Linked DNA regions of Xanthobacter dioxanivorans. Each later gene encodes a partner of the first gene's protein in a complex. Links are inferred from orthologs where the notes say so. Each region holds a gene or a part of one and is shown on either strand. Other genes may lie near its edges.

Evidence for each region.
Region 2: the proteins of EZH22_RS08905 (region 1) and trxA are in contact, whole or in part, in an NMR structure (PDB 2IPA), measured with the Bacillus subtilis proteins. The link is inferred for Xanthobacter dioxanivorans from one-to-one orthologs.

What each region holds. Positions count from the first base shown.
Region 1 is NZ_CP063362.1:1,879,032-1,882,297, reverse strand. What follows is about bases 248-3,204. They hold EZH22_RS08905 (arsenate reductase ArsC), read right to left. Parts: upstream 2,018-3,204; coding sequence 1,478-2,017; downstream 248-1,477. Other genes in these bases: EZH22_RS08895 (beta-ketoacyl-ACP synthase III), read right to left, coding at 2,557-3,204; EZH22_RS08900 (ArsR/SmtB family transcription factor), read right to left, coding at 2,010-2,372; arsC (arsenate reductase (glutaredoxin)), read right to left, coding at 1,041-1,466; arsB (ACR3 family arsenite efflux transporter), read right to left, coding at 248-1,024. Also shown: more of arsB, read right to left, coding at 1-247; more of EZH22_RS08895, read right to left, coding at 3,205-3,266. UniProt on the Bacillus subtilis protein: Catalyzes the reduction of arsenate [As(V)] to arsenite [As(III)]. In vitro, can dephosphorylate para-nitrophenyl phosphate (pNPP).
Region 2 is NZ_CP063362.1:2,797,063-2,800,128, reverse strand. Bases 310-3,066 are described here. They hold trxA (thioredoxin), read right to left. Parts: upstream 1,970-3,066; coding sequence 1,649-1,969; downstream 310-1,648. Other genes in these bases: addA (double-strand break repair helicase AddA), read right to left, coding at 2,055-3,066; EZH22_RS13180 (NAD(P)/FAD-dependent oxidoreductase), read left to right, coding at 471-1,571; EZH22_RS13185 (ABC transporter ATP-binding protein), read left to right, coding at 310-460. Outside these bases: more of EZH22_RS13185, read left to right, coding at 1-309. UniProt on the Bacillus subtilis protein: Participates in various redox reactions through the reversible oxidation of its active center dithiol to a disulfide and catalyzes dithiol-disulfide exchange reactions.

The DNA.
Region 1 (3,266 bases):
GGCCGCCGCGCTCGTACCAGCCCTTGGAGCGGTTCACGATCCACACCACCGACAGCATCACCGGCACCTCGATGAGCACGCCCACCACGGTGGCCAGCGCCGCGCCGGAGCTGAAGCCGAACAGGCTGATGGCGGCTGCCACCGCCAGCTCGAAGAAATTGGAGGCGCCGATGAGCGCGGAAGGCCCGGCGATGCAGTGCTGCTCGCCGGCCATCCGGTTCAGCACATAGGCCAGCCCGGCATTGAAATAGACCTGGATCAGGATCGGCACCGCCAGCATCGCGATGACCAGCGGCTGCCGCAGGATCTCCTCCCCCTGGAAGCCGAACAGCAGCACCAGGGTGGCGAGCAGCGCGGCGAGGGAGAAGGGCCCGAGCCGCGCCAGCAGCCGCTCCAGCGCCGCCGGCCCGCCGGTGGCGAGCACGCTCCGGCGCAGCAGCTGGGCCGCGACCACCGGCACGATGATGTAGAGGGCCACCGACAGCACCAGGGTGCTCCACGGCACGGTGATGGCGGACAGGCCCAGCAGCAGGCCGACGATGGGGGCGAAGGCCACCACCATGATGGCGTCGTTGAGCGCCACCTGGGACAAGGTGAAGTGCGGCTCGCCCCGGGTCAGGTTCGACCACACGAACACCATGGCGGTGCAGGGCGCGGCGGCCAGCAGGATCAGCCCGGCGATGTAGCTGTCGATCTGGTCCGCCGGCAGGAAGGGGCGGAACAGGGAGCCGATGAAGAACCAGCCGAGCAGCGCCATGGTGAAGGGCTTCACCGCCCAGTTCACCAGCAGCGTCACGCCGATGCCGCGCCAGTGCCGGCCGACCTGGCCGAGGGCGGCGAAATCGATGCGCAGCAGCATGGGCACGATCATCAGCCAGATCAGCGCCGCCACCGGCAGGTTGACCCGTGCCACCTCCACCGCGCCGATGGCCTGGAAGACCCCCGGCACGAGATGTCCGAGGCCGACGCCGGCGACGATGCACAGGCCGACCCACACGGTGAGGTAACGCTCGAAGATGGACATGGGAGGTTCCCGAGTTTCAGCCGGCGGTGATGCGGTGGCCCGCGGCGTCCACCACAAGCGCGCCGTCTTCCTTGGCGAAGGCGCCTTGCTGTGGCGGCAGGAGGTCGAGCACCAGCTCGGACGGGCGGCACAGGCGCACGCCTTGCGGCGAAACCACGAAGGGCCGGTTGATGAGGATGGGATGCGCCATCATGGCGTCGAGCAGCGCATCGTCCGAAAGGGCGGGATCGCCGAGGCCGAGCGCGGCATAGGGCGTGCCCTTCTCGCGCAGCGCGTCGCGCACCGAAAGCCCGGCGCGGGCAATGAGGTCCTTCAGCAGCGCCCGCGCCGGCGGCGTCTTCAGGTACTCGATCACGTGCGGCTCGACGCCCGCATTGCGGATCATGGCGAGGGTGTTGCGCGAGGTGCCGCACTCGGGATTGTGGTAGATGATCACGTCCATGCCCGCCGCCCTCACGCCACGTCGGGCCGGGGGGTGGTGGCGCCGTCGAGGCGGCCGATCTCGCGCAGCTGCGTGCCGAGGGACAGCCGGTCGAGCTTGGCGATGGGCAAGGCGGTGAAGACCGAGATGCGGTTCCTCAGGTAGCGGAAGGCGGCGACGAAGGCGGCCTCCTTCTGGATGTCCGTGCCCTCAACCGCGGCGGGATCCTCGATGCCCCAGTGGGCGGTCATGGGCTGGCCCGGCCAGAGGGGGCAGGCTTCGCCGGCGGCGTTGTCGCAGACGGTGAAGACGAAATCCATCACCGGGGCGCCGGGCTCGGCAAACTCCAGCCAGCTCTTCGAGCGCAAGCCCTCGCTCGGATAATCGCCGGCCTTCAGCACCTTGAGGGCGAAGGGATTGACCTCGCCCTTCGGCTGGCTGCCCGCCGAGAAGGCGCGGAACCGGCCTGCGCCGTCCCTGGCCAGGATGCTCTCGGCGAGGATGGAGCGGGCCGAATTGCCGGTGCAGAGGAACAGCACGTTGTAGACGTGCCCGGTGGTTGCGTCAGGCATGGGTGTCCTCGGTCTTGGGTTCGCAGGCGCAGGACAAGGCGGCGACGGCCGGGGCGCACACCTCGGGGTGTCCGTTGCAGCAGTCCCGCATCAGGAAGGCGACGAGATCGGACAGGGTGGGGTAGACGGCGCTGTAGATGATGGAGCGCCCCTCGCGCCGGGAGGCCACCAGCCCCGCCTGCTCCAGCTGGCTGAGGTGAAAGGACATGCGCGAGGCCGAGGCCCCGTCCATGGCCTCGCCGATGGCGCCGGCCGGCAGGCCCTGCGGCCCCGCTTTCACCAGCAGCCGCACCATGCGCAGGCGCGTCTCCTGCGAAAGCGCGGCAAAGGCGGCCAGGGCCTGTTCCTCAAGCATGGGCACCATTTCAATATCTCAATAGATGTTGAAATGAAGATAGCGGCGGTGCGCGCGCGCCGCAAGCGGAAACCTTCGCCTCATCCCCTCGGCGTCGGTCGTTGACCGACGCCGAGGGGATCACGCTCAGACGCCGCGCGGGCTATACCAGGAGCCCGTGAGTCAAGCGCACGGGCTCCTGGTATCAGAGCCGGACCAGCGCCGCGCCGCCAGTGAGGCCCGCCCCGGCGGCGGCCATCAGCAGCACGTCGCCTTCGCCGTAGCCCCGCGCCCCGGCGCATGCGGAGAGGGTGAAGGGAAGGGTGGCGGCCGAGGAATTGCCGAACTCGGCCAGGGTCGACAAGGTCCGCGCCGGAGCGATGCCGAGGCGATCGGCCACGGCCGAGACGATGCGCCCGTTCGCCTGGTGCGGCACGAAATGGGTCACCTCGTCCGGCGTGAGGCCGGCCTGGTCCAGCACGTGGCGGCAGGCATCGCCCATCATGGCGACGGCGCGCTGGAACACCGCGCGGCCGTCGCGCATCACCATGCGCGGCACGCCCGCCCTCTCCTCCCCGCCGGTCCGCCGGCTCCCGCTGTCCGGGATCTGGATGAGATCGTAGCCCGACCCGTCCGAGGCGAGGCGGGAGGCGAGAAGGCCGGTGCCGGCGCGGTCCGCCGGCGCGATCACCACCGCCCCCGCCGCATCGGCGAACAAGGCGGAGGTGGAGGCGTCCTGAGGATCGATGCGGCGCGAGAGGATGTTGGCGGCCACCACCAGCGCCGCCTGCCCGCTCGCCCGCACGAAGCCCTCCGCCAGCACGTAGGCATAGAGGAAGCCGGCGCAGGCACCGGTGAGATCCGCCGCCCCGCTCGCCGGCAGGCCCAGGCGATAAGCGAGGAGCGGCGCGGTGG
Region 2 (3,066 bases), 920 kb from region 1 along the record:
CGAGCAGGCCGGACGGCCGCTCGACATCTACGACACCCCACGCAGCCGCTTCGTCGCCGATTTCGTCGGCGCGGCGAACATTCTGGAAGCCGAGGTCACGGGCCGCGACGGCTCCGGGCATATCCTGGCGCAGGTGGGCGGCGCGCACATGCGGTGCGCGCCGCGCGAGAACCTGCCGAAGGTCACCACCGGCGGCCGCCAGCTCATCGCCGTCCGCACCGTCTACCCGCAGATTTCCACGCCGGCCGCGACCCCTGGCGAGAGCCACCTTCCGGAGAATACCTGGCCGGCGCGGATCGAGCGGCGCGAGATCCTCGGCGACGTCATCGTCTATACCGTGGGCTGGCCCGGCGGCTCGATCAGGGCCCATGCCTTCCCCTCCCACTTGCTCGAGGAGGGCCGGCCGGTCACTCTGCACATCCCGCCGGAACGCGCGATCCTCGTGGCGGCGGACGAGTGAGCGCCGAGCCATGGACCAGGTGGAATGCATCGTCGTCGGGGCCGGGGTCGTCGGCCTCGCGGTGGCCCGCGCGCTGGCGCTGTCGGGGCGGGAGGTGGTGGTTCTGGAGGCGGCGGAGGCCATCGGAACCGGCATCTCCTCGCGCAATTCCGAGGTGATCCATGCCGGCATCTATTACGAGCCAGGAAGCCTCAAGGCCGAATTGTGCGTGAAGGGCCGCGACGCCCTTTATGCGTTCTGCGCCAGCCACGGCGTCGGCCACGCCCGGCTCGGCAAGCTGATCGTCGCCGCCAGCGCGGAGGAGGTGGGCTACCTTGAGAGGCTGGCGGAGCGCGGGGCGGCGAACGGAGTGGATGACCTGCGGCTGCTGGATGCGGGCGAGGCGCGCCGGCTCGAACCGGCGCTCGGCGTGCACGCGGCCCTGCTCTCGCCGTCCACCGGCATCGTCGATACCCATGGGCTGATGCTCGCGATCCAGGGAGACATGGAGGCCGCCGGCGGAATGCTCGCCCTCCAGGCGCCCTTCGAGGCGGCGGAGCCCGGGACGGGCGGCCTGGTTGTGCGCACCGGCGGCGCCAGCCCCATGATGCTCGGCTGCCGCCTGCTGGTGAACAGCGCCGGCCTCGACGCGCCCGGCGTCGCCAGCCGCATCTCAGGCATGCCCGAAGCGCGCGTGCCGGCCCAGGCCATGGCCAAGGGCAATTATTTCACCTGCGGCCGCAAGGTGCCGTTCCGCCATCTCATCTATCCGGTGCCGGAGCCCGGCGGGCTCGGAACCCACCTGACGCTGGACCTCGGCGGACAGGGGCGCTTCGGGCCGGACGTGGAATGGGTGAGCGAGCGGGACTATCGGGTGGACCCGACCCGCAAGGCCGGCATGCTGGGCTCCATCCGCCGCTACTGGCCGCAGGTGCGGGACGAGGACCTGGAGCCCGGCTATGCCGGGATCAGGCCGAAGATCGAGGTGAGCGGCGGCGCGTCCGCGGACTTCCTGATCCAGGGGCCGGCAATGCACGGCCTGCCGGGGCTGCTGAACCTGTTCGGCATCGAATCGCCCGGTCTCACCAGCGCGCTGGCGATTGCCGGGCGCGTGGTCGAGATGGCCCCCTAACTCCAACGCCCATAAAAAAGCCCCGGCTTCCCGCCGGGGCTTCTTCGTCCTGATCCCGGTGCGGGACGATCTACGCCTCAGATGGCGCCGTTGATCCACTGCACCAGTTTCGCCTTGGGGGCGGCGCCCACCTGGCGGGAGGCGATCTTGCCGTCCTTGAACAGCAGCAGGGTGGGGATGGACATGATGCCGTACTTGGAAGCGGTCTGCGGATTCTCGTCCACGTTCAGCTTCACGATGCGCACCTTCTCGCCCATCTCGCCGGACACTTCCTCGAGGATCGGGCCCACCATGCGGCAGGGGCCGCACCACTCGGCCCAGAAGTCCACGATCACCGGAGCGCTCGAATTGATCACGTCCTGCTCGAAACTCTGATCCGATACCTTCTCGACCGACATAGCAGACCTCGTAGGGGAGATTTGGGGGAACCACTGAATCTTGGGCCTGAACGTAGGGAGCCCCTCCCCTTCCCGTCAAGGCGCGTCACGCCGAGGTGACCTTCGGGGATGACACGCCGAGCCCGTCCAGCGCGGCGGCGAGCCGCTGTGCATCAAGGGAAAAGACACGCGGGCCGGCTGTGTAAATGAGCCGCGCCTCGAACGGCAGGCCGCCGAACGACGCCGACAGCAGCGCCCCATAGACGGCAAGCTGCGCCACATAGGCCTCGGTCACCTCGCCCGGCTGCTCCGGCGGGGTCCGGTCGGTCTTGAAATCGGCCACGAGGATTCGCCCGCCCTGGACGGCGAGGCGGTCCACCCGTCCGGAAATATGGAACGGATTACCATCCAATGCGGGCAGGCGGCCGACCACCGGCACCTCCGCCCGGCTGCCGGCGCCGAACAGGTCCGCGAGCGGCGCATGGCCCAGCACCCCCAACGCTTCCTCCAGCACCTCCCGGTGCAGCCCATCGGCGACGCCGTCGGCGGCGTGGCGCAGCAGGCGCAGCCCGGCGGCCTCACGCTCGGCCGCGGGAACGTCCGGCAGGCCGGCCAGCAGGCGATGCACCAGGTCACCGCGCACCAGGGGAGAGAGCCCGGGAAGCCCCCCCGCCACGACCGACGGCGTGCGCAGTGGCGCGGGTCCCGGCGCCTCGGCCCTGGACGGGCGCAGGACGCGCAAGGCGGCCTCGGCGGGCGCAGGATGGGGAAAGGCGGCCACGGGCCCGCCGGCCGCGGCGGGCAGCGGCGCGGCCGGGCCGGCGACGGCAAGACCCGGCCCCTTGCTCCAGCGCAGCACCGTGCCCTCGAAACCGAGGGCGGGGCATTCCTGCGCATCGTCCTCGAGCGCGGCGCGCACCAGGTCGTACCAGCAGCCCTCCGGGCGGGCGTGGGGCTTGTCCTTGCCCGCTTCGCGGGTCTCGGCGCCGCAGACGATCACCGCATCCTCGGCCCGCGTGAGCGCCACGTAGAGCAGGCGCCGGTGCTCCTCCAGCTCGCGCGCGGCGGCGGCGGCGCGGGCCGCGGCAAGCCGTGCCGGGTCCTCCGCCTTGCGGGGC